3 regions of the Lysinibacillus fusiformis genome follow, and region 1 is predicted to be linked to each of the others. Evidence: riboswitches for the same ligand, from Rfam matches in the RefSeq annotation. Region 1 holds a riboswitch; each other region holds the start of a gene.
The links. Region 1 has a riboswitch for thiamine pyrophosphate ahead of thiW (energy coupling factor transporter S component ThiW). Riboswitches for the same ligand answer to the same signal wherever they lie in the genome.
Positions count from the first base shown of each region.

Region 1 (4,294 bases):
ATTAAATAAGAACCTTTACAATGGATTATTCGCATTATTATATTTAGAAAATAATTTATCTGGATTTCGAGGATTCCTACATCATTTGTTATGGAATAGCTTTGCAGCTAGATATTGTCATCTATCATGCACAATTTTATATTGCTTTATCGAAAAACAAGCCATGAAAGTGTACTTTTTATATTACATAACCTTCACTCAGTATTTCTGATGCCGCTATATCATCGCTAGGATTTATAGCCAACCTTTATGTCATTACAGACTAACTCACAATTTTTTTTAATTATCTCTACATAAGCGAAGTCCATTCATTGTTGTTGCAACTTTGGAGCTGCAAATTTTCCATCTCCCATTCTACAGCTTCATTTCAATCCATTTTATTACAAAAATGGATTGTTTAGCAATTCATAGGTGCCTAAACGAAAACTTTTGTGGAAAACCATTCTAAATATAGAACCAGTTCTACAATCTTAACTATTAGCCAAGCAATAATTCTTTATGATAGACTGTACTATATTTGATTACAAAAAAAGGGGGTTCATTCGATGACCCAGCAGAAGTCCAATAAGGCGGCTTTGTATATTTTAATGTTTAATATGTTTATCGCAATGGGGAGTATTGGCATTATTATTCCTGTCATGCCGGAGTATTTAAAAATATTTGGTGCAGCAGGACAAGTTCTAGGTATGCTAATAGCAACCTTCGCCTTAGCTCAATTCGTATTTTCTCCTATTGCTGGGAACCTTTCCGATCAGTACGGTCGAAAAAATTTAATTATTTTCGGTCTCATCGTGACAGGTCTTGCACAAATCGGTTTTGGCCTTGCTACAGATGTATGGATGCTCTTTTTAGCACGCTTTTTAGGTGGCCTAGGTTCCGCTTTTGTCGCACCTCCTATTATGGCTTTTGTCGCTGACGTCACAACCTATGAAGAACGCGGGAAAGGGATGGGGATGTTGGGTGCTGCCATGTCTCTTGGTTTTATGATAGGGCCAGGAATCGGTGGTTTCTTAGCAAAGGTTAGCTTACATTTTCCATTTTACACTGCTGGAGCTGCAGCCATCCTAGCTTCTATTTTATCTTACTTTTTATTACCATCTACCAAACCAAACACTGCACAAAAGAAGCAAAAGCTAGACAATCTGGCGAAGCAAATGGCTCGTTCCATACATATGCCTTATTTTGTAATGCTTATCATTATGCTGGTGTTCTCATTCGGAATTGCAAACTTCCAAACGACATTGTCATTATTTGTGACAGAAAAGTTTAATTACACACCTGTGGACATAGCAATTATATTAGTTGTCGGTGGTGCTTTTGGGGTAGTTGTACAAATGTTTATTATTACACCACTATTCAATCGCTTTGGTGAAATGAAGGTAGTGCTTGTCAATTTATTTATTGCATCTGTTGCTATTTTCTTCATATTATTTGTGTCTGGCTTTGCCCTTATATTAGTTGTAGCAACGATTTTCTCTACAGCAACGACATTAATTCGTCCAGCTGTTAATACACTTATCTCAAAGCTTGCAGAGAAAGAACAAGGATTCGCTGCGGGCTTGAATAATGCCTATATGAGTCTTGGTAATATGATTGGACCCGCTTTGGCTGGTTTATTATTTGACTGGAATATGAATAGCCCATATATTTTCGGATCGATCATATTATTAGCTTGCTTCTTCCTTGCGCTCATCTGGACATTGAAAAAAGCACCTCATTTAATGCATCCCGATACAAAATAGTCTGAAAAATCATTGACTATTTTTAGCAGTATGTTACATTAATGTTGGTCAACGAAATTGAATGATTTTAACCACTAGGGGAGTCTTTAAAAGGCTGAGACGTATATGGTAATATACGGACCCTTTGAACCTGATCTAGTTCACACTAGCGGAGGGAAGTGGCGCTACTTGCTGTTGTCACTATATACACGCAAGGCCGCTTCCTATTGTTTAAAGGGGCGGCCTTTTTATTTTTCCTCACGAACTTTATCAAAAGGAGTGAACTTTATGTCAATTCGTAAATTAACAGTCATGGCTTTATTAGTAGCTATTGCTGTTGCAGGCTCTACTTTCGTATCTATCCCAACAGGAATCGCACGTGCTTACCCCGTTCAGCATGCTATTAATGTGATAGGAGCCATTATATTTGGACCCGTACCAACAGTAATAGTTGCCTTTGTCACTGCCGTCATTCGAATCCTTACCGGAACAGGCTCTCTATTAGCTATCCCTGGTAGTGTCATTGGCGCGTCCTGTGCGGCCCTTGCCTATAAATATAGCAATAAAATGTGGTTAGCTGGCATTGGAGAAGTTGTGGGAACTGGCATTCTTGCTTCACTTATTGCCGTACCTTATGCAAAATTATTCATGGGAACATCTGTAGCAGCATTCTTCTTCCTACCTGCCTTTTTAACATCAAGTACAATCGGCGCCATTCTAGGTGTTATGGTTGCTAGCAGCTTGCGTAAAACGGAGCTAGTAAAGAGGTTTAATTCTTCTCTTTATTGAAGGGGGTTTGGATAATAAGCATTCATTGAGATGGGGGTGGCCAAGATTGGAGCGCTTTTCTTCCTTCTATGAGCGGCGACGACCTTGGTTGGAGCGTTTTTTATCTCCTTACGAGCGGCTGTGACTCAATTTAGAGCGCCTTCCATCTCCTTAGGAGCGGCTGCGGCTCAACTTAGAGCGCTTTTCTTCTCCTTACGAGCGGCTGTGACTCAATTTAGAGCGCTTTTCTTCTCCTTACGAGCGGCTGCGGCTCAACTTAGAGCGCTTTTCTTCTCCTTACGAGCGGCTGTGACTCAATTTAGAGCGCTTTTCTTCTCTTTATGAGCGGCTGCGACTCAACTTAGAGCGCCTTCCACCTCCTTAGGAGCGGCTGCGACTCAACTTAGAGCGCTTTCTATCTCTTTATGAGCAAAGGTCCCACTTTTTAGATCATCTCTATCCACTTTTTCAAAATAGATACATCTCTTTCCTCAAACAATACAAAAAAGCAGTGCAAAACAATTAGATTTTGCACTGCTTCCACTATATTAAGATCGTTTTTTCATACCTTTTAATAACTGTGCCACATTTGTGTCTTCTGCCTGTATAGGTTTTTCCTCAACCAGCGGTTCTTTCTTCTTCGCATTCGTTAGGAAGTTCCAACCAAAACGTCTTATGGTAATATCCATAAAGAATAAAAGCATACTTGCTAAGAGAAGCCATGTAGCAATATTTTGTCGATCCGCTCCTTTTGTTGTAAAGTCTCGGAATACATCTTGTGGTTCCTTTAAAACCGCGCCTCCTGTTTGTTGCGTTAACTCTTCTATCAGTTGATCATTAACAGGAAGTAGTTCGTATTCGGCACTATAAGGAACACTTAGTCCTGCTTGATAAATGGCCTGCTTTTCATCTGCTACACGGAAGAATATTAATCCAGGTTCGGCTTGTACTACAGCTCGAACTTGGGAGGCCGAAATGGTTTCAAGTTGTGTTTCTAGCTCTTCCCCAGCTTCATTAACTGCTACAATATCTAAAAATGCAGCTTCATTTGTAGGGTCGGTAATCATAAAGGAACCATCTGCTTCCAATCTTACATCATAGGCCACATCATTATAGCTTGGTAGCATTTGTGAAATAAGTGTTTGCCAGAATGTTCCCCAATCCTGCCATCTTGCCCAATCTCCTGTCCATTTACCCGTTGAATCAGATGTAAAGGCAAAAGTTTTACCGAGACCATATTGCCACTGCGCTAACACAGGATCTTCCTTCTCGCTTTCTGCCACAACAGTAGTCCCTTGTTTTGCCGTTGTGCCAATGTAAGCATTCATTTGTGGGACACCATTGGTAAACAGTGAATTCCATCCTGCTGCATTATAAATCGCTGGATAAAATGGATTATCCTCAATGTAAGTGCGAGAAATCATAGCTGTTTCACGAGATAAAATAGAAGGAATCGTTTGCTCATCTATGACATCATAGAAACGGCCACTGCCCATGTCACTAAGCGCTTCTAATAAGTTCGCATCGGCATCTTGTCCAATCGCTACTGTCGATAAAGTTATACCGTTTTCTTTTCCTTCAGCAATTAGATCCTCGTAATTTCCTGACTGTGATTGCCCATCTGTTAAGAGAATAATATGCTTACGTTGCAGTTTTAAATCAGCTAGATTTTCATAGGCTTTAGCTAATGAACTGTAGATTTCTGTTCCACCACCAGGTGTTACGGATAAAATAGTATCCACTGCCTCTTCTTTACTGCTAAGAGGTCCTGTCTCTATAATCTCCCAAGGACGATCATCAAAGGC
Region 1 is NZ_CP070490.1:2,722,890-2,727,183, reverse strand. It holds gene JTI58_RS13245 (MFS transporter) at 546-1,742, shown strand; TPP riboswitch at 1,809-1,916, shown strand; gene thiW (energy coupling factor transporter S component ThiW) at 2,010-2,510, shown strand; gene JTI58_RS13235 (VWA domain-containing protein) at 3,038-4,294, opposite strand, start outside.

Region 2 (4,294 bases), 2.2 Mb from region 1:
GACAGATAGCTGAAATCACAGCAATACCATCAGCACCAGCTTGAAATACAGCATGTGCATTTGTACAATTAATTCCTCCGATTGCTACAATCGGTAATTCAGGATGAAGATAACGAGCCTGCTGTAAAAAAGATGTGCCACAAGGTGGTTGTGCATCACTTTTAGAAGATGTTGCAAAGATTGGACCAATCCCTACATAATCAGCTTGATGGTTAATAGCCGTTTGCAATTCGTCCTGTGAATGGACAGAAACACCAAGAATCATGTTCCCAATTCTTTTCCGTGCTACTCCAACAGGTAAATCATCTTGTCCGATATGAACACCATCAGCACCGAGTCGCATCGCTAGCTCGACATCGTCATTAACGATAAAGGGTACACTATACTGATGACATCGTTTTTGACATTGGCGTGCAAACTGTTCATAGGCTAATCCAGTTAACACATGAGGACCTTTTTCGCGAAATTGAAACATTGTAATGCCTGCTTGTAATGCCTTTTCTAGGATATAGATCGATTGTTCATGATGAGGAACATTGCTCGTACCCATAATAAAATAAAGCTGCAAATCCTCACGTTTCATGAATAATCACCTCACAGGCTTCTTTATGCTGTTGATAAGCAAAATGATTTGTGGGTCCATGACCATTTCCAATCGATAAATCATACATAATTGCTAATTGGATAAACTTTTTAGCTTCAATAATGGCTTCTTCCATAGCAAATCCTTGTCCAAGAAAAGCAGTAAGTGCTGCTGAAAATGTACATCCAGTACCGTGCGTATTTTTTGTTTGGATTCGAGGAGATTGCATCGAAAAAGATCGTCCATTTTTGAAAAATACATAATCAATGGCATAAAGTGGATCTGTTAAATGTCCACCTTTGATGATGACACATTGTACACCAAGTTGTAACAAGCTTTGAGCTACTTCTTTCATATCTTCAAAATGATGAATAGTTCTCCCTGTAAGTGTCTCTGCTTCGGGTATATTGGGCGTAACAACCGTAGCGAGTGGTAGTAAAGTTGAGCATAGTGCATCGATAGCTTCTTGCTGCAATAGGCTTTCTCCACCTTTTGCAATCATCACTGGATCAACAATCAGTGGAATGTTTAGCTCACCGATCATGCTTGCGATTGTTTTGATAATAGCTGAGGAATAAAGCATTCCTGTTTTAATCGCAGTTATTGAAAAATCTTCTACTAAGGCCTCGAATTGTTTTTTTATAAAGGAAACGTCAATTGGGTAAACACCTGTTACACCCAATGTATTTTGTGCAGTTAATGCTGTAATGACAGAAGTGCCAAACACTTTTAATTCCTGAAATGTTTTTAAATCAGCCTGTATACCAGCACCGCCTCCGCTATCTGAGCCAGCAATCGTCGTTACAATATGCATGAAGCTTCACCATCCTTTGACAAACGATGTATAGCATTAAGTAAGGCGATTTGAAAATCACCGATATCTGCAGTAAATGCTGATGCTAGTACACCTGCTTTTTTATAGTAAGTAAGTGTTTCTGTTAATTGCTGGTAAGGGTTAGGTCCAACACGATAGGCAGCACCGCAAATTGCGCTTAGTAAACAACCTGTACCCGTTACTTCCGTCATTTGTGGATGACCACCAGCAATCCATTGGCTATGCTTACCATCAGTTATAAAATCACGTTCCCCCGTTACAATAACTATGCATTGATAGCGTTGAGCCAATAATGTGGCTTCTGCTTCCATAGCGATGGAGCCATGACCACTATCGACCCCCTTTTGTTGCCAATCTACACCGGCTATTGCAGCAAGCTCGCCGAGATTACAGCGAATCACAGCAAATTGTATGTTCTCAAGTAAATGTTTGACGGTTTCCTTACGATAAGTTGTGGCTCCAACGCCAACAGGATCTAAAATAACAGGAATACCAAGTGCATTCGCTTTTTTACCTGCTAATAGCATGGCGCTTTTTGTACGATCATTAAGCGTTCCAATATTAATTAATAGTGCTTGAGCAATCGCTACCATTTCCTCTACCTCTTGGCTGTCATCAGCCATTACCGGTGAGGCACCTATTGCTAATAAACCATTTGCTTGAAAATTTGCCACTACATAATTGGTGATGCAATGGACGAGTGGTTGCTTTTGACGAATTGTTTGAAATATCATTGTAGTCCTCCTCTGTGGATGGACGTAAGCATGCAAAAAAGGCTCTTTTTGTGTAAAAATGCACGAAAAAGAGCCTTTCATCTGTAAAAAACGATGTCTATTGCTCCCTACGTCAGTATTAACTAACAGGTTCAAAGGGTCAGGTTTTACCTTCTCAACTCTTGCGAGTCCCCCTGCAATCTTGTATTTAGTTGACCAAAATGTACCATACTTTTCATATGTATTCAATAACTAGTTTTCCTATAAACAAAACGTGACTGATGCCATATAGCAAAGTATGATAGTTGTCATGACTTTAACGAAATTGAGTGTAAACCATTGAAAATAATGAAAAAGGAGTTTTATAATGTGTCATAGCAAAAGGGGGCATTTGCCATGAAAAGACAAGATTTAGTCGCACCAAAATGGTATAACATAGCAGAGGAAATTGAAAAATATGCGCAGGATGCAACAAAAAATGCTTTAATCATTTATGAAGAAAATCAAGACGTCCAATTTATTACATATGCACATTTATTGGAAAAAGCGAATCAAGCAGCACATGTTTTCACCAAGCAAGGCTTAAAGAAAGGTGATGTCATTTTAGTGATGGTACCACGTTCAGTGGAAGCATATATTGTGTATATTGCTGCATTGAAAGCGGGTTTAACCATTATTCCAAGCTCAGAAATGTTAAGAACAAAAGATATTGAATATCGTATTCACCATGCCAATGCTAAAGCGGTTATTGCATTTGAACCTTATATTGAACAATTTGATGAAGTGGGGAATTTACAAGGCATATTGCAATTTGTCATAGGGAATGCACACGAACCTTGGCAGAACATACTTGAAAAAATGCATAATCAACCTACAACCTACATAAATCCTATCCCGACTAAAAGCACTGACAATGCATTTTTAGCCTATACAAGCGGAACAACAGGAAATCCGAAAGCAGCGGTTCATACTCATAGTTGGGGCTATGCACATTTACGAACAACAGCACCACATTGGCTGGGTGTACATGAAAATGATATTGTTTGGGCAACTGCAGCACCAGGATGGCAAAAATGGATTTGGAGTCCGTTTCTTGCTACTTTGGGTAGTGGTGCTACCGCATTTGTCTACAAAGGTAAATTTGAAGCAGCTACTTATTTAGCATTGCTTGAAAAATTCAAAATCAATGTACTATGCTGTACACCAACAGAATATCGTTTTATGGCAGCGCTTGAAAATTTACATGAATATGATTTAAGTGCAATTCGCCAAGCTGTATCAGCTGGTGAGCCTTTAAATAGTGAGGTCATTAAAGTTTTCTTGGAAACATTCAAATTACAAGTACGAGATGGCTACGGACAAACGGAAAATACATTATTGGTGGGAACAATGGTGGGGATGGAGGCGCGAGTTGGCTCTATGGGGAAACCTACTCCTGGCAACACCGTTGAGATTATTAATGATTTGGGCAAACCAGTTACTGTGGGAGAAGTGGGCGATATTGCTGTTCATCGTGAAACACCAGCCCTCTTTAAAAAATATTTAAATGATCCTGAACGTACAAATTTACAATTTCGTGGGGATTGGTATATTACAGGAGATCGTGCCTATAAAGATGAAGATGGCTATTTTTGGTTTGATGGCCGAGGCGACGATGTCATTATTTCCTCAGGCTATACGATTGGACCCTTTGAAGTAGAGGATGCTCTAATGAAGCATCCGACTGTGAAAGAGGCTGCAGTGGTTGCGAGTCCTGATAAAGTCCGTGGAAATATTGTCAAGGCATTTATTGTTCTGCGCAACGATGAAAAAGGGGATGAAGCACTTATTCAAACACTTCAAAGTCATGTGAAATCACTGACTGCTCCATACAAATATCCACGTGCTATTGAATTTGTAGAGGAGCTACCGAAAACATCTTCAGGGAAAATTAGACGTGTCGAATTACGACAACAAGAAATCAAATAACTTCAATCATGATCATTTCCTAGGAAATAATGTCGAAAATCAAAGTTCATGCAAAGGTATGGACTTTGATTTTTTTAATTTTTTTAGGTAAGGTAGGATAAGGAAATAAATAGCATAAAGCTTTTTGCATAGTATTATTGCAAAAAAATGAAACAAATGTGTAATTCATACGTATTACGTGTTAAGGAGGCGGAA
Region 2 is NZ_CP070490.1:475,344-479,637, reverse strand. It holds gene thiE (thiamine phosphate synthase) at 1-583, opposite strand, end outside; gene thiD (bifunctional hydroxymethylpyrimidine kinase/phosphomethylpyrimidine kinase) at 573-1,397, opposite strand; gene thiM (hydroxyethylthiazole kinase) at 1,385-2,152, opposite strand; TPP riboswitch at 2,240-2,337, opposite strand; gene mbcS (acyl-CoA synthetase MbcS) at 2,528-4,099, shown strand.
Region 2: linked by a shared signal. The riboswitch ahead of thiM (hydroxyethylthiazole kinase) and the one ahead of thiW (energy coupling factor transporter S component ThiW) in region 1 are both predicted to bind thiamine pyrophosphate.

Region 3 (4,294 bases), 1.7 Mb from region 1:
ATGAATTGATGACGGTGATTAAAGGGCCAGATTTCCCAACTGGTGGTATCATTCAAGGTGTGGACGGCATCAAAAAGGCGTATGAAACAGGTCGTGGCAAAATCATTGTCCGTGCCCAAGCGGTTGTCGAACCAATCAAGGGTGGCAAAGAGCAAATTGTTATCACGGAGTTACCATACGATGTAAATAAAGCGAATCTTGTGAAAAAAATTGATGAGCAACGTGTAGATAAACGACTAGAAGGTATTGCGGAAATTCGAGATGAATCAGACCGTACAGGCTTACGTGTCGTGATTGAGCTGAAAAAGGATGTACCAGGGCAAGGAATTTTACAGTACTTGTTTAAAACAACGGATTTACAGGTAGCTTATAATTTTAATATGATTGCCATCCACAATCGTCGCCCAACGATGATGACATTGCCATTATTGCTGGATGCGTATATCGCCCATCAAAAAGAAGTAGTGACAAACCGCTCCATTTACGATTTACAAAAGGCAAAGGACCGTTCTCATATTGTAGAAGGCTTAATTAAAGCCCTTTCCATTTTAGATGAAGTAATTGCGACGATTCGTTCTTCTAATGATAAGAAGGATGCAAAGCTTAATTTACAAGCGAAGTTTGATTTTACAGAGGTACAAGCAGAGGCCATTGTAAGCCTACAATTATACCGTTTAACGAATACGGATATTACAGAGCTTCGTCAGGAACAGGACGAGTTAAATAAGTTAATTGCGAAGCTAGAGGGCATTCTACAAAGTGAAGCCAAGCTAGTACGTGTTATTAAACAAGAGTTGCTAGACATTAAGAAACGCTTTACAGAGCCACGTCGCTCGAAGATTGAGCAGGAAATTGAAGAAATTAAAATTACATTGGATGTCCTTGTGCCAAGTGAAGAGGTTGTCGTGACAGTGACGAAGGACGGTTATATTAAACGTACATCGACACGTTCTCATGCCGCTTCAAATGGGCAAGATTTTGCCATGAAGGATTCGGATTATTTATTGTATGAAGCAAACTTAAATACACAGCACCATCTATTGCTGTTCACAAATCGTGGCAATTATATTTATCAACCTGTTCATGAGCTTCCTGACATACGCTGGAAGGACCTGGGCCAGCATATTTCCAGTATTGTCCCAACAGGGGAAGATGAATCGATTATTGCGGTCTATGGCTTTGAAACATTTGAACAGCCAAATACGTATGTCTTCACAGCCACAAAAGATGGTCAAATTAAGCGCTCACCACTCGCAGACTATGCGGTAACACGTTATTCAAAGCCAATTAAAACGATGAACGTCAAGGCTGGTGATGCGATGATCTATGCATCGTTTGTGACGGATGATGTAGAACTGATGCTAACAACGGATACAGCCTATGCGATTCGTTTCCCGATGGAGGAACTACCCGTTACAGGTGTGAAAACAGGCGGTGTGAAAGGGATCACGCTAAAAGATGGAGAAGCCTTAGTTGGTGTCAATGTGCTACAGCCTGATGTTACACAATATGTAGTGATTGTGACACAGCGTGGAGCCGTGAAGAAAATGAATGTCGCTGAAGTTGAAGTAGCAAGTCGTGCAAAACGTGGACTAAAAGTATTAACAGAGTTAAAAGCAAATCCTCACCGAATTGTAGCAGTTATACAAGCGACAGACGAGGAGCAGGTTGTGATTGAAACCGAAAAAGGCGTTCAAGAGGTAATTGCTGTACAAGCATTGTCTCGTGCAGATCGCCATTCCAACGGTTCGTTTAAAGTGGATATTGCAACAGATGGGGCGATTTCCCATGTATTAACAGCCAAAAAAGAACAAAAACCTAGCTAATATCATGCCCAGTCTCTTAGGAGAACTGGGCTTTTGTCTTGAATACAATCGTTATTCAAAAATAGCACCTTGTCATTTAAGTGTAACTATGGGTATAATAATCATCGAAAAGTTCATAGCGAAAGAATGTAGGGGGGCTAGTAGTTGCTAGCTGAGATTGTGTCCGATAGACGCTGACCCTTTGAACCTGATTTGGCTCGTACCAGCGTAGGGAACATCTATTCAAAAAAGCAAAGTTTTGAAGAATGATTGTAATACGTCTGGGAGGAATCCTAGGCGTTTTTTTATGTTTTCAAGCAATAGTTTGAAAACCTTGTATACGCTTTCTTCTGGTGACAACATTCATTCATGAACACTTTCATATTACAAACTGGGAGGCTTTCGCATGAAAAAATGGTTATTTATTCTATTGGCAGCACTTTTGACTTTGGTGGGCTGTAGTGACAAGGAGGACAAGCAGGCAAGTGACAAGCTGAAAAAGGTGTCTGTGGTACTGGATTGGACACCGAATACGAATCATACAGGTCTGTATGTCGCAAAAAAACTTGGTTATTTTGAGGAACAGGGCTTAGATGTTGAGATAATTATGCCTGGTGAGGCGGGCGCAGATCAGCTTGTTGCTTCTGGAAAGGCAGAGTTTGGCGTGAGCTATCAGGAAGGCATTACACAGGCGCGTGTACAAGATGTGCCGCTGGTCTCTATCGCAGCGATTATTCAGCATAATACATCTGGCTTTGCTTCTATTGCATCAAAAGGCATTACATCGCCAAAGGATTTTGAAGGTAAAACTTATGGTGGTTGGGGTGCGCCATTAGAGCAAGCCGTTCTCCAATCATTAATGCAAACAGAAAAGGCAGATATCAATAAGCTAGATATCGTCAATGCAGGGGATTTAGATTTCTTCACAATGATGGAAAAAGACATTGATTTTGCTTGGATTTATTATGCATGGACTGGGATTGAAGCTGAGCTGCGTGGGGAAAAGATTAATATGCTGTATCTAACGGATTATAGTGATCAATTGGATTACTATACACCTGTTCTAGCTACGAATGAAAAAATGCTACAGGACAACCCTGATGTTGTCAAAGCCTTTGTTGCAGCTACATCAAAAGGCTATGAATACGCAATAGAAAACCCAAGTGAAGCAGCTGATATGTTAATCGAAGCGGCTCCTGATTTAGATAAAGAGCTAGTGCATAAAAGTCAGGAATGGCTGGCAGATAAATATCAGGATGATGCCAAGCAATGGGGAGAGCAAAAGCTTTCTGTGTGGGAAAACTATGCAAAATGGATGTCTAGCAATCATGTACTAGAGGGCGAGTTTGATGCGAAACAAGCCTTTACAAATGATTTCTTACCTAAAAAGGAGGCCAATTAACATGGCAAATTCATTAATCAGTGTGCAAATCATACCAAAGACAGAGAAATATGAAGATGTTATCCCTTATGTGGATGCAGCGATTGCTGTGATCGATGCTTCTGGCGTGAAATATGAGGTACATCCATTGGAAACAACGATGGAAGGCGAGCTTTCTACATTGCTCCAAATCATTGAAAAAATGAATGAGAAGATGATCGAGCTAGGAGCCATTAATGTTATTACACAAGTGAAAATTTTATATCAGCCAAAGGGTATTACGATGGATACATTAACGGAGAAATATCAGTAATGAAACGTGCATTGCAAAAGGGAAGGACGATAATTTTTATCGCCTTCCTCTTATTCATATGGGAACTAATCGTGCATTTTGCTGAAGTTCCACATTGGTTATTACCTGCGCCAAGTAGTATTTTGTCGGAAGCCTTTCAGTCGTATCAAACCTTTCTACCACATGTATTCGCTACGGTGCAGTTAGCCTTACTAGGTCTGGCCATTGGCATTGCTTGTGGTCTAACGGTGTCGATTGTGTTGCATCGTTTTACATTCATTCGGGAGTTGTTTTATCCAATTCTTATTATGTCGCAAAATGTTCCCATTCTTGTCTTGGCACCATTGCTTATTATTTGGTTTGGCTTTGGCTTATTACCGAAGCTCATTATTATTTGCCTCGTGTGCTTTTTCCCAATTGTCATTGCAGCGATGGATGGATTTAGGCAAACGGCCCCTGAATTAAAGCATTATTTTGCCATGATCGGTGCTACCAAGGCACAAACTTTTTGGAAGCTGGAATGGCCTCATGCTTATCCAGCCATTTTCTCAGGCGTTAAAATTGCTGCTACATATAGTGTGATGGGGGCTGTGATTGCGGAGTGGCTCGGTGCAAAAAAGGGTATTGGTGTTTACATGACCTTAGCTCAGTCCTCCTTCCGAACAGATCGTGTATTTGTGGCAATTTTTGCGATTGTTCTCTTGAGCTTACTATTGTTTAGCGGGATTCGTTTGATTGAAAAATTCATGGTGAAGGGGAGAGGCTATCATGCTCAGCATTCAAAACATCGCTAAATCCTTCGATGCACTAAAAGTC
Region 3 is NZ_CP070490.1:4,444,880-4,449,173, reverse strand. It holds gene parC (DNA topoisomerase IV subunit A) at 1-1,826, shown strand, start outside; TPP riboswitch at 1,947-2,057, shown strand; gene JTI58_RS21880 (ABC transporter substrate-binding protein) at 2,212-3,207, shown strand; gene JTI58_RS21875 (thiamine-binding protein) at 3,209-3,499, shown strand; gene JTI58_RS21870 (ABC transporter permease) at 3,499-4,272, shown strand; gene JTI58_RS21865 (ABC transporter ATP-binding protein) at 4,247-4,294, shown strand, end outside.
Region 3: linked by a shared signal. The riboswitch ahead of JTI58_RS21880 (ABC transporter substrate-binding protein) and the one ahead of thiW (energy coupling factor transporter S component ThiW) in region 1 are both predicted to bind thiamine pyrophosphate.